Regions from separate parts of the Natronincola ferrireducens genome, predicted to be linked through region 3. Evidence: riboswitches for the same ligand, from Rfam matches in the RefSeq annotation. Region 3 holds a riboswitch; each other region holds the start of a gene.
The links. Region 3 has a riboswitch for glycine ahead of BLS22_RS03795 (alanine/glycine:cation symporter family protein). Riboswitches for the same ligand answer to the same signal wherever they lie in the genome.
Positions count from the first base shown of each region.

Region 1 (8,466 bases), on a different contig from region 3:
AAATCTGCAACTCTAACCATCCTTATATTGTATTGTATGATAGACCCAAGAGAACATAAACTATAATAGAGGTGATATATTGTGGATAAAAAAATAATCAAACAGGAAGAAAGAAAACAGTCTGTTGCTAAAAATTATGAAATAGCTAAAGAACTAGGAATCGATAAAGGTGATCTACCTTCTCGAGTAATAGGTTATTATGGAGGCGCTATTGGTGGTCTTATGACAAGACGATTAATTGAAATGGGGGAAAAAAATTTAATCAATAAAAAATAGAAACTCTTATGGTTTTAAAGGTAGTACTGTCTACCTTTTTTTTTGCACCTTTAACTTTTCAATTGAATAATAATTTAAGAAGATGATACTAATTATCTTTACGATTATGAATTTAATTTAATAAAAAAATTAAGGGGGAAAAGAAAATGATAGGAATTATACCCAAGTTAAAAGTAGATTATGTTCCTGTAGATAGTCCCAATAGACCAGGAACTTCTAGTGACATCCAGTGGATTACTGTTCATAATACTGCTAATCCCAATAGTACTGCTCAAAATGAACGGGATTATGTGGCTTGGAGACCTGACAAAGCCAGCTTTCACTATGCAGTGGATGACAAAGAAGCAATTGCCATTATTCCAGAGGAGGAGATAGCTTGGCATACAGGAACTGCAGAGGGAAATAGAACTAGTATAGGAATTGAAATTTGTGAATCCGGTGATCAAGAAAAGACCTATAAACATGCAGTAGGATTTATTGCAAAGCTGTTAAATGACAGAAATTGGGGCGCTGATAGATTAAGAACGCATAAAAGCTGGAGTGGAAAAGAATGTCCCAGGAGATTATTAAGTACATGGGATAAATTTTTAAAAGATGTAGAAATGACTTTAAACAACTTAAGAAAGGATATAGAGTTAGATACAAAAGATAAATGGAAATTAGAAGGAATTGAATATTTGGCAGAAAAGGGGCTTTTAAATGACCTCAAAGGGTGGACAGAAAAAATAAATGACCCTATGCCAGTATGGGGGGTAACCCTATTACTAAAAAATGTACACCAGGACTTAATGAAAAAGTTAAAGGGAGAATAATTAGGGGCGTGTAAAAATAAGTTCAATTTCAATTTATAATTCTCCCTACAGATGACTATGTTGACAAAGGATGATTATATATGGTTTAATTAAATCTGTATTTTATGAAACATCAATATCTGTTAAAGGATACAAACTTCATAAAATATAAAGGTCAGTTCGCAACCATCCTGACTTTAAACAAAACTATGGATTTGGAGGAAAACGAATGAAAAGAACAAAGTTTTTAACCCAAGCTGCCATGATTGCAGCCATTTATGTTGTGATGGTGGAGGTATTTAAACCCTTTGCCTATGGTATGGTGCAGGTGAGGATAGCTGAAGCATTAACCGTGCTACCATTTTTCACTGCCGCAGCCATTCCAGGTTTAACAATAGGTGTAATTGTATCAAATATTATAGGCCCCTACGGCATGATAGACATCGTATTTGGAAGCTTGGCAACCTTCATGGCTGCATATCTTTCCTATAGGATGCCTAAAAAAGCCTTGGTGCCTCTACCACCAGTATTAGTAAATGCAGTAATTATTGGGGCTATGCTTTATTTTATCTTCCTAGGCACTCCAGATGAGATGCCATTACTCCCTATTATGGGATGGGTTGGGTTAGGACAGATAGTAGCATGCTATGGATTAGGATATCCATTAATGAATATTCTAGAAAAATATAAAGATAAGATTTTTAGATAAATAAGTATAGAGGGGTGATGGACCCCTCTATACTTGTTTTACTTATCATTTTTAATAAATACCCTTATTCTTTTAACCGGCACAGGCTTTTCACCATCTTTTTCTATGACCTTATCAAATTCATCATCTTCATAATCAAGTGCCTCCTGTAATAACTTTTTAAGCTCACCGCCTTCAATATCAGAAGGCGTAACGTCGTTAATCATTACAAGCACGCCATCATATTCTGAAAACACATCGTATCCTGTAAAGAAACAGCCATGATCAAGTAATACCTTATGGGCATTTTCTAGTATACCTGCTATGTTATCTAGAGAGATATTATCTAAATTTCCTCTAAGGGCAACTTGCATATCGATTGGCAGAACTTTATCAAGCTTCATGTCAAGCTCAATAGCCTCATTTATTTTTTCATATTCCTCTTTTTCAACAAAAACCCTAGCCCTATTGTCTTCAAGTCCTGGAACTTGTGATAGGATTGGTATGATAAGCTCTGAATACTCATCCTCCAATCTACTAAGGGTATTGTATTTTCCTAAGACAGAGGCTTCATAATCATCCCGGTGTACCTTACCATCTCGATAATAAATAGCAAAATGGGTATCGATACTTGTAGTAGATTTTGCCCTTGCCATATATTCCCCAAACTTAAAATTATAACGAGCTTTTCCGATTTCCAAGTCTAAAGATGAGTAATTTTCTGCTACATAACCTCTTATAGCTTTGTTGGCTAAAGCAGCTGAGATTGGATTACCTACAAAAGCATTTGCAATAAACAGTATTCCACCAATTAGACATATTCCAACTAGTAGAGCAACTATTTTCAAAGCTGATTTATTGTTTTTCATTTAAACGGCCTCTTTTCTAATTTTCTAAATGCAAATTTTATTAGGGCTGCTATAACTACACTGAGTATTGTAAGTGCTGTGGATATGGAAATTATTTTGCTGTAATCCTTCGGCCAAAACATTTTAGTGTGCCATAAGATGCATTAGATATATTAATATGCTAGCATACAAAACAATTTTCTTCAAGGATGTAATAGCTGGTCTACATTTAAGTAAAATTGCCCCTAAATTAGGTCTTATTTTATTTATAGAGGTATAAAACAAGACTATTTTATGATATAAAAGAAGTATATAATGTAATAATATATAAGTAATAAAAGTAAAATAAAGTATAGCCAGGAGGACAAAAGATGAAGCTACATGTAGTATTATTAGAGCCTGAAATTCCACAAAACACAGGAAATATTGCAAGGACCTGTGTTATTACTGATACTGTATTACATATTATTGGACCTATGGGATTCTCTTTGGATGAAAAGGCTGTCAAAAGGGCGGGTTTAGATTATTGGGATCTGCTGGATTTTAGATACTATGATAGTTATGGAGAATTTCTTGAGAAAAATCCCAATGCAAAGGTTTATTATGCCACTACAAAGGCTGAAAAAGCCCATAGCGATATAACCTATGAAGAAGAAGTATTTATTATGTTTGGAAAGGAAACCGCTGGAATACCAAAGGATATTCTAGAGAAGAACAAAGAGACATGTATAAGGATACCTATGCTAAACATAGAAAAGGCTCGCTCCTTAAACCTATCTAATTCAGTAGCCATTGGAGTTTACGAGGTTTTACGACAATGGAACTATCCCAAAATGCGATAAAGGTATATCGTGTGAAGATTCAATCAATTCACCAGCACAAAGAAAGATAGAAGGAAAAAAGTATGTTATGTTGAAATAAATACTTAACATATTATTTCAATATAAATTGCCCTTGACTTGATTTGTAAAGAAGTAATAGATAAGGAGGTTGAAAATGAATAATATTCAAATTATAACTGATAGTATGACAGATGTTCCTAAATATCTTGTTGATAAGTATAATATTATTGTAATACCCCTGACCATTCATTTTGAAGACGGTGAGTATAGAGATGGGGTAGATTTAACTGGAGAAGAATTTTACAAAAAGCTCACAGAAGTAAAGGAACTTCCCCAAACATCCCAGGTAACACCAAATACCTTTATGAATGTGTTTAGGGAAGTGCTAGAGGCAGGAAAGGAAATCATTTGTATCAATGGTTCTTCTAAAGCCAGTGGTACCCATCAAGCAGCCGTTTTAGCAAAGCAAGAATTAGAAACCGATAAAATAGATGTTTTTGATACAATGGGATTATGCTTTGGGGGAGGATTCTTTGTTTATGAAGCTGCCAAAATGGCTATAGAAGGTGGGACTAGGGAAGAAATACTTACTAAGCTAGATAAAATGAAATCAAATATCGATCATATCTTTACTGTGGATACTTTAGAATACTTAAAAAAGGGGGGCAGGCTAAATCCTATGAAGGCTACTATAGCCACTATTTTAAATGTCAAACCTATTTTAACAGTGGAGGATGGTCTAGTAGAATCATTAGATAAAGTAAGGGGCACCAAAAAGGTGATCGGGAAAATGGTAGAGCTGGCCAAAAACCGAGGTGGAGATTTTTCACAGAAAACTGTAGCTATTGCCCATGCTAATACACCTGTAAAAGCAGATGAATTAAAGGAAACTGTTGAAAAAGAGCTTAATCCGAAAGAAGTTATTATCACTGAGATTGGTTGTACCATAGGAACTCATGCAGGTCCAGGAACTTTGGCTATTTTCTATTCTAAGAAATAAACTAAAAAATTTACCAAAAACTGTTGATTGTGGAAATGTTTATTATTATAATGAATATAATAGGAAAATTTTATTATGAAGTATGGAATTATTTAAAATATAAATAAACATATCTGAATGAAGAATGCGGGAGAGACCCAACAAGGGCGCCGAAGGAGGAAGCTAAGAAATTCGCCATTTCTTAGGGAATATCTCAGGCAAAAGGACCGTATTTGGACAGTTCTCTGGAAAGCTATTATAGCACCGAAGGAGCAATTTCTTTTTTTATAAGGAAAGAATCTCTCAGGTAAATCAACAGAGGTCATTTGTGACAACAGGGCGTTGGCATAAATTATCTCTGTTTTTGTTTTGTTCATTTAAACCCCATAAAAAGTGTTCTTTTGCACATGAAAAAAATATATCTACATAAACTAAAAAAAGTTGCATAAAAAGTATAAAAATGATGGAGGTCCCACTTTGAAGCCAATTATAATAACCAATAACCCTAAGGTTCGTCAAAAATATAGCAACGATTATGAAGTAGTCTTTATCGACGGAACCTATATGGAGGTTTTAATCACAATAAGGGATTTTATACATAAAGGTCATGAACTGTTAACACACCCATTGTCGGGGAGCATTAAACCCAATGAAACCCCCTATAAAAGTGCATTAATTTCTAACATAAAGGGAAAAATGAATATGGAATCCATCATGATTATTGAGGATAGTATTCAAACAGCGAAAAAGTTTCAAACAATGAAAAAGACACCCCAATGGTCACAGGCTATTCTCAAGGACTTTAGTGAGATTGACTATAGATTGCTAGATAGTGGATTACAAAGTATGTTGTATTAGAAGAAATGTTTTAATAATAAAATTTATTTATAAAAATTTATAAAATATATAAGTAAAAAACACATAAGGAGTGAAAAATATGGATAAAATTTATGATGTAATCATTATTGGGGCTGGTCCAGCAGGATTATCTGCAGGATTGTATGCTGCAAGAGGAAAGATGTCTACTTTAATATTAGAAAAGGATAAGACAGGTGGACAAATCGTGACAACCAATGAAGTAGCAAATTATCCTGGTTCTATTGAAAATGCTACAGGACCATCTCTAATTGCTAGAATGGTGGAGCAATGTAAGGAATTTGGAGCAGAAATAAAAAAAGATGCAATTAAAGAAGTAAAATTTGAAGATAAAATTAAAGTAGTTGTAGGAGAAAAAGAAACCTACCAAGCTAGGGCTGTAATTGTAGCCTCAGGAGCTAGCCCAAGATTATTAGATGTACCTGGTGAAAAGAAGTTAACAGGCAAAGGAGTTTCCTATTGTGCTACATGTGACGCAGATTTCTTTACAGATTTAGAAGTATTTGTAGTGGGGGGTGGCGATTCAGCAGTTGAAGAAGCCATTCATTTAACTAAGTTTGCAAGAAAGGTTACTATCGTACATAGAAGAGATACGTTAAAGGCTGCAAAATCTATTCAAGAAAAAGCCTTCAAAAATCCTAAAATTGACTTCATATGGGATACTACAATAACAGAAGTTAAAGGGGATGGATTGGTAGAATCTGTTGTTTTCAAAAACCTGAAAACTGGGGAAACTACAGAGTATCATGCTGATGAGGAAGACGGTACATTTGGTATCTTTGTATTCGTGGGATATATCCCTCAAACCCAGCTATTTAAAGGTTTGTTAGATATGGATGAAGTAGGGTATTTAATAACCGATGATAATATGAAAACCAATATACCTGGTGTGTTTGCCGCTGGAGATATTAGAGTAAAGTCTTTAAGACAGGTAGTAACTGCTGTGGCTGATGGTGCTATTGCATCTATCCAAGCAGAAAAATATATTGAAAATACTTTCCATGAGTAAAACTTTATTTTTAAGGAGGTGAGATGGATGTTAGCAGTTGATAAGGATACTTTCGATAAAGAAGTGCTAGAAGCAGAAGGTGTTGTACTGGTTGATTTTTGGAGTGATGGATGTGAACCTTGTAAAGCTTTAATGCCCGATATTGAGGAACTTGAAGGAGTTTATGGGGATAAGGTTAAATTTGTTAAACTCAATACAACCCAAGCTAGAAGACTGGCTATTAAACAAAAAGTATTAGGCCTTCCAACTATTGCTATTTACAAAGGTGGAGAAAAGGTAGAAGAAGTAACGAAGGACGAAGCCAACAAAGCCAATACAGAGACGATGATTAAGAAATATATATAACGCTGTAATTGTTTTGGCCTATAGCTAGAACGAGCTGGGAGGCTATAGGCCTTGTATAAAAAAGGGAGGTGAAGTTTGTGCGATTAGAGTTAGGAAATATATTAATTAAAGATGTGCAATTTAGTGACACAACTAAGATAGAAAATTCTATTCTCTACATTAACAAAGAAGAAATGTTAAACACCATTGGTGGAGATGAGCGTATTAAAAGTTTAGAAATTGAGTTAGCTCATCCAGGTGAAGAGGTAAGAATTACACCTGTAAAAGATGTAATTGAGCCTAGAGTTAAGGTGGAGGGTCCAGGAGGGATATTCCCTGGAGTAATAAGCAAAGTAGACACTGTTGGGACTGGTCGTACACATGCATTAAAGAATGTAGCAGTTGTTACCGCTGGGAAAATTGTTGGTTTCCAAGAAGGAATCATTGACATGACAGGACCAGGAGCAGAGTATACTCCGTTTTCTCAACTTCACAATGTTGTTATAGTTGCAGATCCTGTAGAAGGTATTAAGCAACATGACCATGAAGCAGCTGTAAGAATGATAGGTTTAAAGGCTGCTCAATACCTTGGTGAATTTGCTAAAAATCTTGAACCAGACGAAATGAAATATTATGAAACAGAGCCTCTTTTAGAATCTATTCAGAAATATCCTGATCTACCTAAGGTTGGATATGTATATATGCTTCAAACCCAAGGGTTATTACATGACACCTATGTATATGGAGTAGATGCAAAGAAAATTGTGCCAACAATTCTTTATCCAACAGAAGTAATGGATGGTGCTATTATTAGTGGTAACTGCGTATCTGCTTGTGATAAAAACCCAACTTATGTACATCAAAACAACTCAATTATTGAAGACCTTTATGAAAAACATGGTAAAGAATACAACTTTGTTGGTGTTATTATTACCAATGAAAATGTTTACCTAGCCGACAAAGAAAGATCTTCAAACTGGACAGCTAAGTTATGTAAGTATTTAGGATTAGATGCTGTTATTGTTTCACAAGAAGGCTTCGGCAATCCAGATACTGACTTAATTATGAACTGTAAAAAAATTGAAAATGAAGGCATTAAAACTGTTATTGTTACAGATGAATATGCAGGTAGGGATGGTGCATCTCAATCCTTAGCAGATGCTGATCCAAAGGCGGATGCAGTTGTAACCAATGGGAATGCTAATGAAACCATTGTTTTACCTCCAATGAAGAAAATCATTGGTACTACACAATATACTAATGTTATTGCTGGAGGTTTTGATGGAAGCTTAAGACCTGATGGTAGTATCGAAGTAGAAATACAAGCAATCACAGGTGCTACAAATGAGACAGGCTTTGGAAATCTCACAGCCAAAGGCTACTAATCTTTTTATAAGATTATTTGTTTAAAAAATTACCTTAGGATAAAATTCTACAAATATAATATATAGAAAGGATGATATTATGGGACGTTTTGATAACAAAAAGGTTATCATCATCGGTGATAGAGATGGAATCCCTGGTCCTGCCATAGAGGAGTGCTTAAAAGGCACTGGTGCAGAAGTAGTATTCTCTTCAACTGAATGCTTTGTCTGAACCGCCGCAGGAGCAATGGACCTAGAAAACCAAAAAAGAGTTAAGGATCTTACAGAAAAATACAGCGCTGAAAATGTTGTAGTTTTATTAGGAGCAGCAGAAGCAGAAGCAGCAGGCTTGGCTGCTGAAACTGTGACAGCTGGAGATCCAACCTTTGCAGGTCCATTGGCAGGAGTCCAGTTAGGACTTCGAGTATATCATGCAGTAGAGCCTCAATTTAAAGATGAGGTAGATGCT
Region 1 is NZ_FNFP01000003.1:103,624-112,089, forward strand. Features, by position in the region: gene BLS22_RS08820 (small, acid-soluble spore protein, alpha/beta type) at 82-276, shown strand; gene BLS22_RS08825 (peptidoglycan recognition protein family protein) at 423-1,088, shown strand; gene BLS22_RS08830 (QueT transporter family protein) at 1,297-1,776, shown strand; gene BLS22_RS08835 (YfjL-like protein) at 1,815-2,624, opposite strand; gene BLS22_RS08840 (tRNA (cytidine(34)-2'-O)-methyltransferase) at 2,975-3,445, shown strand; gene BLS22_RS08845 (DegV family protein) at 3,600-4,445, shown strand; glycine riboswitch at 4,563-4,664, shown strand; glycine riboswitch at 4,668-4,745, shown strand; gene BLS22_RS08850 (GrdX family protein) at 4,902-5,282, shown strand; gene trxB (thioredoxin-disulfide reductase) at 5,362-6,309, shown strand; gene trxA (thioredoxin TrxA) at 6,337-6,654, shown strand; gene BLS22_RS08865 (glycine/sarcosine/betaine reductase component B subunit) at 6,732-8,018, shown strand; gene grdA (glycine/sarcosine/betaine reductase complex selenoprotein A) at 8,098-8,466, shown strand, end outside.
Region 1: linked by a shared signal. The riboswitch ahead of BLS22_RS08850 (GrdX family protein) and the one ahead of BLS22_RS03795 (alanine/glycine:cation symporter family protein) in region 3 are both predicted to bind glycine.

Region 2 (8,466 bases), on a different contig from region 3:
CTATGGAAGACATGAAGGTTCCCTTTATACTCTATGCCACCTATAGGGGTGATAACAGCAGCAGTTCCACAGGCCCCAGCTTCCTTAAATTCATCTAGCTTATCTACAAGAACATCCCTCTCTTCCACCACCATACCTAAATAGTCTTTAGCAATATGCATTAAGGAGTATTTGGTTATACTAGGTAGGATAGATGGAGATTGGGGTGTTACAAACCTATCATCCTTTGTAATACCAAAGAAGTTTGCTGCCCCCACTTCTTCAATTTTTGTATGGGTCATTGGGTCTAGGTAAATGCAATCAGCAAAACCCTTTTTAACAGCTAACTGGTGAGGATATAAGCTTCCAGCATAATTTCCTCCGACCTTTGCAGCACCTGTCCCATAGGGAGCGGCTCTATCATATTCTGAAATAGTAAAGTTTACGGGCGTCATACCACCTTTAAAGTAAGGCCCTACAGGAACACAAAACACCACAAATAAATACTCAGGAGCAGGTTTTACCCCTACATTGTCTCCAACACCAATCATAAAAGGTCTTAGGTAAAGGGTGGCACCTGTGCCATAGGGAGGAACATAGGCTTCATTTGCATTTACCACCTGAATGCAGGCATCAACAAACTTCTCTACTGGAACCTCTGGCATTAATATACGTTGACAGCTTCTTTGCATACGTTTGGCATTTTCATCTGGTCGGAACAGTTGAATAGAACCATCCTTTGTACGATAAGCCTTTAGGCCTTCAAAGCACTGTTGGCCGTAATGGAGGGCAGTGGAAGCTTCACTAATGTTAAGCTTATTATCCTCTACCAATTGTCCTTCATCCCATTGGCCATCCTTCCATCTAGATATGTAACGATAATCGGTTTTAATGTAGTTAAAAGCCAACGTGTTCCAATCAATATTTACTTGTTTACTCATAAAATCCCTCCTAGTAAATAATCATACTTTTATTAGGGTGAAACGTGGTCATAAATTTAGTATGTGTTTTTTTACTATTGCATATCTATAATTATAGCATAAGAAGATAATAATTTCTCCTTCTTTGAATTTTGTTGGAAAAGAAATAATGGTATAATGAATAATATGAATATTTGTGTGGAAAATTTAGAGGTTGATTGAAATATTACATCAAGGTATGGAGATGAGGAATATGAAGAAATGTTCTGTTTGTAATAAAAACATAGCAGTTGTTTTTGCCACTAAAATTGAAAATGGCAAATCAGAAATGAAGGGGATGTGTATGACCTGTGCCAAAAAGATGGGTTTACCTGTTATTCAACAATTGATGGAGCAGACGGGGATGACAGAAGAAGAACTGGAAAGCTTGTCTGAAGAAATGGATACTACACTAGAAGGAGATAGTATAGAGGGAGAGAATGATAGTAATACCCATCCTTTATTAAGTTTATTTAAAGGGAACAACCAAACAAGTCACCATCAAGATCAGGAGGAGTACCCCAGCAATACGAAGGAAGAAAAAGAAAAAAATAAAAGCCAAAAGAAATCCAAAGGCAAGAAAAAAAATTTAGAGATGTATGGAACCAATCTAACTGAAAAGGCTAATAATAAAGAAGTAGATAGAATCATTGGTAGGCATCGGGAAATTGATCGAACTGTTCAGATTTTAAATCGTCGTAATAAAAACAACCCTATACTGATAGGAGAACCAGGTGTAGGAAAAACTGCTATAGCAGAGGGCCTAGCTGTAAGAATTGTTGAAAGACAAGTTCCTGCCAAGCTATTTAATACAGAGGTATATCTACTGGACTTAACAGCCATTGTAGCAGGCACCCAGTTTAGAGGACAATTTGAAGGACGTATGAAGGCTATTATTAAGGAAGCTCAAGATTGTGGCAATGTAATTTTGGTGATTGATGAGGTCCATAATATCATGGGGGCAGGGGAGGTTCATGGTGGAGTAATGAATGCTGCCAATATATTAAAGCCTGCCTTAGCTAAGGGAGAAATTCAAATTATTGGTGCCACCACCCTTGAAGAATATAGAAAGCATATTGAAAAAGATGCTGCTTTAGAAAGACGATTTCAACCAGTACTGGTGGAAGAGCCTACAGTGGAAGAAACTATAGAAATAGTAAAGGGCATTAAAAACTATTATGAGGAGTACCATAGGGTAAAAATCCCTCAAGAAACAATAGAAGCAGCCGTAAAGCTATCAGAAAAATATATTACCGATAGATATTTACCAGATAAAGCAATCGATGTTATAGATGAAGCAGGCTCTAGAGCCAACTTAAAAAACCAAGGACTGGTGGAGCTAGAGGCATTAAAGGAAGAACTAGAAAATATCCAGCAGAAACGACAAGAAGCTGCCTTAGGAGATGACTATGAAAAGGCTGCACAATATAAAGTGGAGGAATGTCTGTTACTGGATAAAATTAAAAAAATTGAAGAGGTATGCAATGATGCTACCATTACCATAGAAGACGTTGCCTTTGTTATAGAATCTTGGACAAAAATTCCTGTCCAAAGGATAACAGAAAAAGAAGCCCATAAGCTTTTACATCTAGAGGACCGTTTACACAAAAGGATCATTGGTCAAAATGAAGCTGTCAAGGCTCTGGCTAAGGCCATACGACGAAATCGTTCAGGTTTTAAGAAAAAACGAAAGCCATCTTCTTTTATCTTTGTAGGTCCCACAGGAGTTGGAAAAACTGAATTAGTTAAGGCTTTAGCCAATGAGCTTTTTGGAAGTGAAGAAGCTTTGATTCGTTTAGATATGTCAGAATATATGGAAAAGCATACGACATCAAAACTGATCGGAGCACCTCCTGGATATATAGGCTATGATCAAGGGGGACAGCTGACAGAAAAAATAAGACGGAAGCCCTATTCTGTTATCCTAATGGATGAAATGGAGAAGGCCCATCCAGATGTTTTTAACCTATTACTTCAAATTCTAGAGGACGGAAGACTTACAGACAGTGAGGGAAGAACCGTTTACTTTGAAAATGCTGTAATTGTTATGACCTCCAACATAGGAACCCAGTTGAAGTCTAGCGGTATGGGATTTGGCAGGAATAACTATGATGCTATGGAGGAACGGGTGAAAGAAGCTTTAAAGGAAGCTTTTCGTCCTGAGTTTTTAAATAGGATAGATGAGACCATTGTGTTTACTAACCTCACTAGGGAAGAACGTTGGGAGATTATAGATCTAATGCTACAGGAGGTTATAGAAGAGGTTGAAGAAAAGGATATGACCCTGGAGGTAGACCAAGAGGTTAAGGCCTTTATTTTGGAGAAGGGGTATGATGAAAGGTATGGAGCAAGGCCATTGAGAAGAACGATTCAAAGACATATTGAAGATGAAATCGCAGAAGCCTATCTTAGAGGTGAATTGAGGGAAGGAAATCATATTAAAGTACAGTTAAAGAAGGATCATGTTGTATTGGATATAACAGGGTAAAAGTAGGCAGCCATAGGAAAACACCTTACTATGGCTGCTTTTCATTTAGTTTTTGAAGCTATGGACAGGGGCAGGAATTCTTCCTCCACGGCTGATAAAATCAGCACTTGAAAATTTACTAACCGCCATAAGAGGGGCCATTCCCAGTAGTCCCCCAAATTCAGCTGAATCTCCTAAGGATTTTCCGTAAACAGGTATAATCCTAACGCCAGTTGTTTTATTGTTGATGACACCAATAGCTGCTTCATCTGCAATGATGGCGGATATGGTAGACTCAGGAGTATCCCCGGGTATAGCCACCATATCCAATCCTACAGAGCAAACACAGGTCATAGCCTCTAATTTATCTAAGCTTAATGAACCCTTTTCCACTGCTTCAATCATTCCCTCGTCTTCACTTACGGGAATAAAGGCTCCACTTAACCCTCCTACATGGGAAGAGGCCATAATACCACCTTTCTTTACTGCGTCATTCAATAGGGCCAAGGCAGCAGTTGTACCATGGCAACCACAGCTTTCTAAACCCATTTCCTCCAAAATCCTTGCTACACTATCCCCTATAGCAGGGGTGGGAGCGAGGGATAAATCCACGATACCAAAAGGCACCCCAAGTCTAGAAGAGGCCTCATGAGCCACCAGCTGACCAGCTCGTGTTATTTTAAAGGCTGTTTTTTTAATGGTTTCTGCCATTACATCAAAGCTTTCTCCTTTAATATTTTCAAGAGCACATTTTACTACACCAGGACCACTAATACCGACATTAATAATGGATTCAGCTTCTCCTACCCCATGGAAGGCTCCTGCCATAAAGGGGTTATCCTCAACTGCATTGGCAAAGACCACTAACTTAGCACAGCCTATACTATCCCGTTCCCTTGTAAGATAAGCAGTTTCCTTAATAATCCTACCCATATCCCTAACAGCATCCATGTTGATCCCAGATTTTGTACAAGCAACATTAATGGAAGAGCAGACTTTTTCAGTTGTAGCTAAGGCTTCTGGGATAGAGCTTATGAGGATTTTGTCACCTTTAGAATAACCCTTCTGAACCAAAGCAGAGAATCCCCCAATAAAGTTAATGCCTACAGTGGATGCAGCTTTATCTAAGGTTTTAGCAAATTCTACATAGCTTTTATCTTCACTGGCTTGGGCTATAAGGGCTATGGGGGTGACAGAAATTCTTTTGTTGATAATGGGAATACCATATTCTGTTTCAATTTCTTCCCCAACCTTTACCAAATTTTCGGCTAATCTTGTGATTTTATCATAAATCTTTTTTCTAGCATTTTTTCCAGAGGAATCACAGCAGTCTAAAAGCGAAATTCCCATAGTAATGGTTCTTATATCTAGTTTTTCTTTTTCAATCATGCTTATGGTTTCCATGATATTTTGAAAGTTGATCATTGTCATCATCTCCTAACGTTATTAGATACTGTGCATCGTATTAAATAGATCTTCATGTTGAATTTTTATGGAAACCCCTATTTCTTTACCAGCCATGACAAGCTCTTCCTTTAGCTGTTTAAAGTCTGTCGTTAGCTCCTTAAGATCTACAAGCATCACCATAGCAAAATAATCCTGTAGTAGGGTTTGATTAATGTCTAAAACATTTACCCTATTCTTTTTCAATATCGTAGTCACACCATGAATAATGCCAATTTTGTCATCACCTATTACACTAATAAATGCTTTCATTGTCCATCTCTCCCTTGTAAGAATAATATAGCTGGAGACATTCAAAAAAAGAAAAGAGACTAAATAATAAACTTAGTCTCTGGAAATCAAGATTTTTCAAGTAGGAAAAAACTATCGTATTAATAAAAAATCCTTAATAACAATAGAATTATAACTATATGAGAAATCCCCTGTCCTTTTACCTGAGAGTTTCACCTGAAACCAGGCTTTCCCCTTCGGTGCTCCTTTGAGTCTCTCCAGAGGCTCGTCCAATAACGGTTTACAATAGAATGTATTCCACTATCTTCATTCGATTTTTATGGAATTGTGTTTTATGAATAATCATCATTTTAACATGAATACTTATCAGAAATCAATAAAAAATTTTAAAAATTTTCAAAAGAATTAAAAGAATATAAAATAAATTATAGTAAAATCAATGAAGTTTTTTTAAAGGCTTTAAGGCAGGTCCTTCCACAATATCACCTTCAATGGAAAATCTAGAACCATGACAAGGACAGTCCCAAGTTTTTTCAGCATCATTCCAATTAACCTCACAGCCTAGATGGGTACAGGTGGTATCTACTAGGTGTAGCTGACCCTTTTCATCACGATAGGCACCTACCCGGTGTCCTTCTACTTCTATCACTTTACCTTCATTGTTTTTCAATTTCCCCTCGAAGGAAGGGGTAAAGATTTTGCCACCAATAAAATTCATAGCAACATCAGCATTTTCCTTTACAAAGCTGGGGACAGAGGCTGTTGGCGTGAACCGAGAAGGATTATAAAGGGAGTTCCATGGATTATCCTTCTTTAAAATGAGATCTCTGAAGATTATAGCGGCTACAGTACTAGTAGTCATTCCCCATTTACCAAAACCAGTAGCTACATAAATATTAGGTGTAGATGAGGATAACTGACCGATATAGGGGATACCATCCATCGTATAACCATCCTGGGCAGACCAGCGATAAAGTATATCCTCCACTGGAAAGGTTTCATGGGCAAACTTTGCTAAATTTCTATAATGTTCTAGAGTGCTTTTACCATGTCCTGTTTTGTGATGTTCTCCTCCTACTAAAATTAGTTCACTATCCTCCAACCTTTGGGCCCGAAGGGAGCGGGTGGGCTGTTCAGCGTTAATATACATTCCCCCAGGAAACTTCTCTTTCATTTTTACCCCTAGAACATAGGATCTATTAGGATAAACCCTAGAAAAATATAAACCAGGCTTATCATAAAATGGATAATGGGATGCCACAATGACTTTAGAGGCGGTTACTTTTCTACCTCCTGCTGTAATCACAATAGGACAATTATCCTGTTGAATATCCAAGACCTTTGTATTTTCAAAGATATGACAGCCATCTCCAGGAATCTCCTTTGCCAGAGCAAGTAGATACTTACGGGGGTGAAATTGAGCTTGACCATCAAATCGGACAGCAGCCTTGACTGGAAAAGGCAGGGGTATTTCTTCTACATATTCTGCCTTTATTCCTAAGGAGGCTGCAGTTTTTGTCTCATCAATAATTTGTTGTACATAATCATGGGATTGCGTATAGATATAGGCTGATTGCCAACTAAAGTCACAATCAATATTTTTGTCTTGGATTAATTCCCCCATGATTTGTATAGCAGCTTCATTGGCAGAAGCATATTGTTGAGCTTTTTCCTGACCCAACTGTCTTTTTATCTTGTCATAAATTAAACTGTGCTGAGAGGTGATTTTAGCAGTGGTATGTCCCGTAGTTCCCTGTAGAATACCGTCTGCTTCTAATATAGCTATCTTCAAGCCCTCTTGTTTTAAAAAAAATCCAGTAGTAATTCCTACCATTCCCCCACCGACAATGGCAACGTCTACTGTGATATCCTCCTGCAATGGGGAGTAGCTTGGTTTTTCCCTAGAGGAAAGCCAATAGGATTGAGGGTTTATATGTTGAATGTCCATTTTTACATCCTCCTAATCTTTTAAAATATGATATAATCATATTTTACAGGGTTTAAAAGGAAATATACTAAGATTGGAAATGTTTTTTAAACAAATGAAGCTTAGCCAAATATCTAGGCTCGTTTGAGGGATTTTACCTAGGGAGCATAGAAAAAAAATGAGTTTTATGATATATTTATTTCAATAAAGGGATAATAGATAACAAGACTATAAGGAAGGGGAACAAAATGGAAAACAAGCCTAGCACTTCAAATTTTATTAAAAATATTGTTATACAAGATTTAGAATCAGGAAAGCATAAAGAAATTATTACCCGTTTTCCGCCAGAGCCCAACGGGTATCTACATATTGGACATGCTAAATCCATTGTATTGAATTTTGAACTGGCGGATGAATTTAACGGAAAAACCAACCTTCGATTTGATGATACAAACCCAACGAAAGAAGACACAGAATATGTTGAATCCATTAAAGAGGATGTACAGTGGTTAGGTTTTCAGTGGGATAATTTATATTTTGCCTCAGATTATTTTGAAGAAATGTATAATCGAGCAGTTTTATTAATTAGAAAAGGAAAGGCCTATGTTTGTGACTTATCCCCCGAAGAAATTCGTCACTATAGAGGAACCTTAACAAAGCCAGGAAAAGAAAGTCCCTATCGCAATAGAACTGTGGAAGAGAATTTAGCTTTGTTTGAAGCTATGGGCCGTGGGGAATTTAAGGATGGAGAAAAGGTACTGAGGGCTAAAATTGATATGGCTTCTCCCAACTTAAATATGCGGGACCCTGTGATTTATCGGATTCTACATGAGAGCCATCACAATACAGGAGACAAATGGTGTATCTACCCAATGTATGACTATGCCCATCCCCTGGAGGATGCTATTGAAGGTATCACACATTCCATCTGCACTCTAGAATTTGAAGATCATCGCCCCTTGTATGATTGGGTTATTCAAGAATGTGAAATGGAAAGTCAACCTCAACAAATTGAATTTGCAAGATTAAATGTAACCAATACCGTCATGAGCAAGAGAAAGCTAAAGCAACTGGTGGATGAAAATGTTACAGACGGTTGGGACGATCCTAGAATGCCTACTATTGCAGGTTTAAGAAGAAGAGGGTGTACCCCAGAGGCGATTAGAAATTTTTGCAGAGAGATTGGTGTTGCAAAAAACCACAGTGTTGTAGATGCTCAAATGCTGGAGCACTTCATTCGTGAGGACTTAAATGCTAAGTCACCTAGAACTATGGCGATTTTGAAACCATTAAAAGTAGTTATCACCAACTATCCAGAGGATCAAGTAGAAATGCTGGAGGGAGAAAACAACCCTGATGATCCATCGATGGGAACTCGACAAATTCCCTTCTCTAAAGAAATTTATATAGAAGAAGAGGATTTTATGGAAAATCCTCCA
Region 2 is NZ_FNFP01000004.1:35,786-44,251, forward strand. Features, by position in the region: gene BLS22_RS10020 (branched-chain amino acid aminotransferase) at 1-920, opposite strand, end outside; gene BLS22_RS10025 (ATP-dependent Clp protease ATP-binding subunit) at 1,153-3,426, shown strand; gene BLS22_RS10030 (PFL family protein) at 3,472-4,836, opposite strand; gene BLS22_RS10035 (ACT domain-containing protein) at 4,852-5,121, opposite strand; glycine riboswitch at 5,282-5,371, opposite strand; gene BLS22_RS10040 (FAD-dependent oxidoreductase) at 5,537-7,048, opposite strand; gene BLS22_RS10045 (glutamine--tRNA ligase/YqeY domain fusion protein) at 7,276-8,466, shown strand, end outside.
Region 2: linked by a shared signal. The riboswitch ahead of BLS22_RS10035 (ACT domain-containing protein) and the one ahead of BLS22_RS03795 (alanine/glycine:cation symporter family protein) in region 3 are both predicted to bind glycine.

Region 3 (8,466 bases):
ATTCCATTAATAAAAATCATCAATATGTTGGAGAAAATTAAAACATCTGCCGCTGTTTTAAATCGTTCCTGACTTTGGGAATATACCTTAAAGTAGAAACCCCAACTGGCTACAAATATACCGGCAAAAAATGATATAGCACCAAGGGATATATACCATAATATTGAAACAGGTAAAAAGAAAATTAAGCTTCCTAATAGACATACTATGGCGGAGGTAATCATAGCCAGTTTTGCTGCAACTTGTTTTTTGATGAAAAGCCCGGTGATACTCAGGCCTACAAAGTGAGTCATCATGGCTATGGTATTATGTAATGCTCCGTCTTTATCTGCATTTTCCATAAGGCTGTAGAGAATCTGCCCCTCAAAGGGTAGAGACAATAACCATCCTGCAAATAAAGAAAAGCTTATGATAGATAGCTTTCGCTGATCTTTTTCCAGCTTTTCTAATAATGTACTCATAATAGTCCCCCAAAATCTATAGATAAATCATAAAATATCGTACTTCATTCTTATTTTAAATATTATTCATAAGAAACAAAATCAAGGATATATAACTAACTTTCTAGCTATATTTTATAGTACTCTTCTTTTGTTGTCTAGTACTTAAAACCTATATATTTAGGGGTTCTCTTTACAAATTAAGAGGAAACTTAATTCAAAAGGAGTCTTTCCTATCATTAAATCAAATCTCATATTACTTCATGTGCTGTTTAAGCCCTTGCTTTGATAGTGTATTGATATTTACACGCAAAATGATTTTTACTTACAGCTTCATCCCTATTATCATCATTCTATCACTATAACAGCACCGCTTTCATTATCTATCCAGTTATAAAGGAATTCTGCATGACTGGTGAAATTCCGAACACACATATTGGAGCGAGGGAATGTACCGATGGTGTGTAGATATTCTATCGTCCCAGGATCAACCTTCTCTCCATCCTCTTCCTCATATGCCACTGGAACCCCGTGGATGTAGGCTCCCCCTGTAAATCGTATAGCAAAGGGTGCATAACCTGTAATATCCTGTGTACCACTTTTCAAGTATTCAAAGCGTTCTCTTTTTTGAATAGCCTTGTAGCTCCCTAAAGTAGTCTCAAAGGAGAAATCTCCTGCAATACCAGTAGTAGCCAGGGTATAGGAGACGAGGTTAAGACCGTTTTCATCAAGCTCAAAGGAAGCTTGGTTTTGGTGATTTCTGTCTACTACAACCACATGGTTTAACTGACTTAATGTGACATTTGGATCAATGTACTGCTTAGGTACGTAAAAATCTCCCTCAAAAGTCGGAACGTTGACATGATAAAAATCATCGGTTTCATCTAATATCCGTACCAATATACCATCGGGTATATATCGAAAATTACTATTTGTATCTGCCTCTTCATATGCAGGGGCACTGTGGTAAAACCGATAGCCATACTCATCTACTGCCACATCCCCCTTTTGAGGAGGTGCACCATTTTGAAATTTATAGTTACTGATAAAGTGTAACTCCCCATCGGCCAATTGTTGCCTTAGTTGATTTACAGCATCCTGCATCCTTTCAAAACGAAAATTCCTAGGGGTACCTACTGTTGCATGGAGATAACCCTCTTTTATTTCATTATTATCTTTAAGTGCTACCCTATACCATATGGCGGAATCCTCCAACGCCTCACCTTCAACCCTCTGGAGTAATGACACCTTATCCAGGTTCGCCACCTGAGTAACAACAGTGGCATCTGGAATTGGATTTTCTCGGATTTTAGCACCCTCCTCTGCTGTTATAAGAAAATAGTCAAAGGCCATATCATACTCAAAATACTGTACTGCATCATTGATTCCTTCAGGAAGAATAGTGTTATATTCCTCTAATACAGTATTCATGTTTTTGGAGCCGATATTGTTTAATAGCTTCATTTTCTGTTGCTGACTAAGGTAAGATACTCTGTTTTCTTCCTTACCCTGTGTGATTTGGGTAATCCTCAAGTCATCTTCAATGTTGAAACCATTTATATTCTCCTCCACAGCTTCCCTGTCGGATTTGGCTAGTTTGTCCTCCTTGGGTTCCTCTGCTGAGGAACCTGGTTGCTGTCCTTGAGGGGGTTCCCCATCAGGGGGAACATTTCTTCGTTGTCCACAGCTTGACATTGTAATCATTATTGCCAGCATTAATATTAGAATAATTTTTCTATACATAAACATCCCCAATCTAAGTTTTATTATTTACTTTACTATATATTTTGTTCAAATAATTTCACTATTATGTACTTTCCACATTATAGGTTATAGTTTAAATCCCTTTTAAAGTTAAGCTTGATTTCTAATAGGGATTCATGTTAAAATTATGATTATTCATAAAACACAATTTTATAAATATCGGATGAAGATAATGGAATATATAGGATTTTATATAGACCGTTATTGGACGAACCTCTGGAGAGACTCAAACGAGCACCGAAGGGGAAAGCCTGATTTTCAGGTGAAACTCTCAGGTAAAAGGACAGGGGATTTATCATGTAGTCATAATACTATTGCTGTTGACGTTTTTTTGTTAACAGGCTAATTTTGCTACTTGAAAAATCTTGATTTCCAGAGACTAAGTTTATTCTTTAGTCTCTTTTCTTTTTTTGAATGTCTCCAAATATCTATTATTCTTAAGGGGAGAGGTGAGGAATCAAAGGATCTATTAGTATGACTACAATGCTACATTATATTTGAAATTTATTTGAGATTATCAGACAAAATAATTATTACGGAGGTTATCACATGAACTTAATAACAATCATATCTAAAATCAACAGTATTTTATGGGGTCCTATTATGTTGTTCTTCTTATTGGGTACAGGTCTTCTATTTACCCTTAAGCTACGTTTTATACAAATTAGAAAATTTAAGTATATCTGGAGGGAAACCTTCGGAGGCATCTTTAAGAAAATAGATAAAGCAGATGAAGATGGAATGTCCTCATTCCAAGCCCTAACCACAGCCATCGCCGCCCAAGTGGGTACTGGAAACCTAGCAGGGGTTGCCACAGCCATTGCTGCAGGAGGACCCGGTGCTATTTTCTGGATGTGGATAAGTGGCTTCTTAGGAATGGGAACTATCTTTGCAGAAGCAGTACTAGCTCAATTGCATACAGAAAGGGTGGATGGAGAAATAACAGGTGGTCCAGCCTACTATATTAAAAAGGGACTAGGAAGTAAATTTCTAGCAGGATTTTTTGCTGTTGCTATTGTATTAGCCTTAGGATTTATGGGGAATATGGTTCAATCCAACTCTATTTCTGAAGCAGTCCATGTTGCTTTTAATATTCCTAAAGTAGTTACTGGGATTGTTGTAGCAGGTTTAGTAGGTCTAATTGTCATTGGAGGAATTAGTAGAATTGCCTCCTTTACAGAAAAGATTGTACCTATAATGGCGGGATTATATGTTTTAGGTAGCTTGGTAATTGTTTTCATTAATTACAATCAAATTTTACCTGCCTTTAAAATGATTATTTATGGTGCCTTCAATCCTATGGCTGCCACTGGTGGAATCATTGGTGCCTCTGTAAAGGAAGCCTTCCGTTATGGTATCGCTAGGGGTCTTTTCTCCAACGAGGCGGGGATGGGTTCTACTCCCCATGCCCATGCTGTAGCAAAGGTTAAGCATCCGGCTCAACAGGGATTAGTTGCTATCATGGGTGTAGTGATTGATACAGGAATTGTATGTACATTAACTGCTCTAGTTATTTTGACAACAGGTGCCTTTTCCTCAGGTCTTATAGGGGCACAATTAACTCAAGAAGGCTTTATTAGGGGCTTTGGTGGATTTGGAAGTACCTTTGTAGCCATATGTTTATTCTTCTTTGCCTTGTCTACTATTATAGGTTGGTATTACTTTGGAGAATCAAATATTAAATTTCTTTTTGGTAAAAAAGGAATTAAATTTTATAGAATTCTAGTACTATTATTTATTATTATGGGTACTGCAATGCGGGTGGAAATCGTATGGGAACTGGCTGATACCTTCAATGGTTTAATGGTTATTCCTAACTTAATAGCTTTGTTAGGACTGTTCTCCTTTGTAGTCAATACCACTAAGGACTACGAGGAAAACTTCAACCATAATGACATTTCTGAACATCAGCATAACTAATTAGTTAATTATTGTTTTGTTTAATTCTTTTTCAAAACCTCAAGCCCATCTATTTAGGTAATTTAGGAAAAATTTAATTTTTTTAGATAAAAGTAACTTGTATTTCTTTAATGGCTATGATAAAATACAAAATAACATTTACTAGGGGGACCTTGTTATGATAATCATAATCGATAAAACAAATACAAATACAAATTATTATTACTATTATAGATAGGGTTTGCTGAAATGAAAAAAATCATAGATGCAAACCAGCCAAGTATTTTAATATACGGTTTGCGTCTATGATGGTAATATTAGTAATGCACAAAACCACGTAGACTGTCGCTACGTGGTTTTATTTTTAATAAGAAGCTTTTAAACCAGGTAGATACACATTCTGCGTGGTTTTTTGTTTTTATTAAATAAATTTTAAAAATAAAAGAAGGTTGAGGAGATGAAGATGAAAGAAAAGAAGGCAATAAAGGTTTGGCAAGCATTTTTACCCATTATCACTGTAATGTTCTTGGGGTTAATGTCGGTAATGAAATGGAAGGTAGGTATGGTCACCCCCATCATAGGAAGTATAACTGTAGCAGTTATACTAGGTATGTATATGGGCTATGGGTGGGAAGAACTTCAATCTAGTTTGGTTCAAGGTGTCTCAAGAGCTTTGCCAGCGTTGTTTATTATGCTTGTTGTAGGAGCTATTATTGGATCTTGGATTGCAGGAGGAGTGATACCAACCCTTATATACTATAGTTTAAAAATGATTAGTCCTCAAATTTTTATTCCAGCAGTAGCCATTGTAACTGCCATGATTGCTACTGCCACAGGAACATCCTTTACATCCATAGCAACAATTGGTTTATCCTTGATGGTTACAGGTTTAGGGATGGGTTTCCCTGCACCATTACTAGCTGGTGCCATTATTTCAGGAGCTTACTTTGGAGATAGTATATCACCCCTTTCCGATACAACCAACTTATCTTCAGCAATGGCTGGTTGTCAATTATTTGATGTTATTAAGTATTTGATGTTCACAGGAATACCGGCTTTTGTTATAGCCGTTGTTGGATATTATTTTGTAGGGTTAAAATTTGCATCCCAAGCTGTAATGGATTTAGGAACCATTGAAACCATTTTAAGTGGACTTCAATCATCATTTACCATTACTCCTTTGTTACTTTTAATACCTATTATTACTATATTTTTATCTATAAAACAATATCCAGCAATACCTTCCCTTGTAATCATTGCTTTGTTAGGTGGTTTGGCAGCCATAGTTTTTCAAGGAGCAGATATTGCTACTGTACTTAAAAGCGTGACATCTGGTTTTAAGAGTCAAACAGAAGTAAGCATAGTTGACAATTTATTGACTAGAGGTGGGATAACTTCTATGGGTGAGGTTGTCATACTTCTTACTATCGCAACATCTTTAGGGGGAATATTAGAAAAAATCGGAGCCTTAGATTCTATTCTTGACTTTATCATGAAAAAGGTAAAAACAAATGGAGAATTAATATTAGTAACAGTTTTAAGTGGTTTGGCGGTGGGTTTTGCTACTGGGGCTCAATTACTTGCTATCGTTTTGCCAGCCAGAATGTTTACAAAGGAATACAAAAAAAGAAATCTACATCCAAAAAATTTAGCTAGAACTGCTCAATCCATCGGAACAATTTGTATAAATCTTGTTCCTTGGAGTGTTCCCTGCATATTTGCTAAAAATATACTGGGGGTGGAACCTATTGAATTTATTCCTTACCTGTTTTTTCCTTTTGCTATTATTGTAATCATTCTATTCTATGGATTTGCAGGAATTAGTATGGTATCTCTTGATGAGGAAGATAGCAAAGGTCAACTTCAAACTAATTAATAAGTTAATTTTTATAATGAAAAATAATGATAGCTATAGGAGGAATTTGAAATGGAAAACCAAACAAAAGTAGTACTATTAGGAACTGGAACACCTAACCCAGTACCAGAAAGATCAGGACCTTGTGTTGCAATAGTTGTAGGTGAAAACTCTTATCTTGTTGATTTTGGACCTGGTGTAGTAAGACAAGCTGAGAAGGCTAATAGAAAAGGTATTAAAGCCCTAGAAGCAAAAAATCTTAAAAGAGCTTTCTTAACTCATCTTCATTCAGATCATACAGCTGGATATAGTGATTTGATTTTAACACCTTGGGTACTTGAAAGAGAAGAGCCTTTAAAGGTATTTGGTCCTAAAGGTATTAAACAAATGACAAATCATCTTTTGGAAGCCTATAAAGTAGACATCGATGCACGTAGATACGGTGGAGAAAAAGCTAATGAAACTGGGATTAAAGTTGATGTAGAAGAAGTCTTTGAAGGGATTATCTATTCAGATGAAAAGGTAATAGTAGAAGCTTTTAGGGTGAACCATCCCCCATTTGAAGCCTATGGCTATAAGTTCATTACTCCAGATAAAGTCGTAGTTGTTTCCGGGGATACAACTCCCTGTGAGAATTTAATAAAACATGCAAAGGGATGTAATATTCTTGTTCATGAGGTTTATTCAGCTACTGGCATCAATAGTAGAACGCCAAAATGGTATAACTACCACACAACAGTCCACACATCAAGTGTTGAATTAGGTGAAATAGCATCTCAGGTTAATCCAGAACTATTAGTACTGTATCATCAGTTATTTATGGTAGGAGAAAATGAATCTGGAGAGATGTTGTCCATCGCAGAAAGAGAGCAGGAAATGATTATGGAAATCAAACAAAAATTTGATGGTGAAGTGATTTCAGCAAAGGATCTTGATATTTTTTAATAGAGTCAACACTATAATAATATCTTTTGATAACTGAATTATTTATGTAAATAGAATCAGGTGGAGTCAACTCTCCACCTGATTCTTTAATTTTTGAGTTTTCTAAAACTATTTGATATTTTTGCTTCATTATAAGGTATCATGAAAATTATTAATTTAATTTAACGATACCTATTGAGTAAAGAAAAATCAGTAGAATAGCAATAGGTGCTATATATTTAAGGGTAAAGGAATATAACTTTTCCCATTTAAATTCAAATATACCATTGCTGGTTACTTCTTTAGCAACATTCTTTGCTCCCCACACCCAAGCAGCAAATAAGCATACTAACAATCCACCTAATGGCAAGAATATGTTGGAGGTAATGAAATCAAATAAATCAAAAAATGTTTTGCCAAATACCGTTACGCCACTAAGTGCACCAAATGATAGAGCACTTGGTATTGATAATAGAAAAAGTATACTTGAAAGAATGACAGTGGTTTTTTTTCTGCTAAGCTTAAATTCCTCTGTAACAAAAGCAACTGAAACCTCTAATAGGGATATAGTTGAAGTAATAGCTGCAATTCCAATCAACATAAAGAATAGGGTCTCAAATAAAGCTCCAAATGGCATTTCCTGAAATACAGCAGGCAATGTTATAAATATAAGTGTAGGTCCTGCTTGGGGTTCAAAGCCATATGCAAATACAGCTGGGAATATAACAATACCTGCCATAATTGCAATCAACGTATCTACAAGAATTACCTGTAGGGATAGAGAAGCAATATTTTCATCCTTTTTTACATAACTTCCATAAGTAATTATAATTGCCATACCAAGACTAAGGGAGAAAAATGAATGTCCAAGGGCTTCTAATACTCCCTTAGTAGTCAATTGAGAAAAATCCGGTTTAAATAAAAATTCCAATCCCTTTGAAGCACCTTCTAATGTTAATGATCTAAACATTAACACTACAAGAATACCTAGTAATATAGGCATAAGAATTTTACTATATTTTTCTATACCCTCTTTGATTCCAGACATTACTATAAATCCTGTCAACACAATAACAAATAAACTCCAAAACACTGGTTCAATGTTGCTTCCTATAATACTTTCAAAATATACACCTATTTGGTCAGGTGCAATGTTGGCTAATTTGCCTGTAGCTGATCTAGCTATATAGGCAAATATCCATCCAGCAATAACTGCATAATAAGACAATATAATAAAGGCAGTAAATATTCCTAAATATCCTGTGATACTCCATTTACTATTTGGTTTTAACTTTTTAAAGACCCCTGCTGCATTTGCTTGGGTTTTTCTTCCTAAAGCAAATTCTGAAACCATTACAGGTATCCCTACTATAGCTACACAAAGTAAATATACTAATATAAATGCCGCTCCTCCATTTTGACCTGCAACATAAGGAAATTTCCATATGTTTCCTAAGCCTATGGCCGAGCCTGCTGCTGCTGCTAATACGCCTAATTTTGAACCAAAATTATCTCTTTTCATAATACATCTCCTTTTGTCGTCATATTTAAAGTCTTTTAATTGTTATGAATAATTTAAATATT
Region 3 is NZ_FNFP01000001.1:831,340-839,805, reverse strand. Features, by position in the region: gene BLS22_RS03805 (response regulator transcription factor) at 1-461, opposite strand, end outside; gene BLS22_RS03800 (L,D-transpeptidase family protein) at 789-2,183, opposite strand; glycine riboswitch at 2,411-2,501, shown strand; gene BLS22_RS03795 (alanine/glycine:cation symporter family protein) at 2,754-4,124, shown strand; gene nhaC (Na+/H+ antiporter NhaC) at 4,561-5,979, shown strand; gene BLS22_RS03785 (MBL fold metallo-hydrolase) at 6,031-6,903, shown strand; gene BLS22_RS03780 (sodium-dependent transporter) at 7,055-8,404, opposite strand.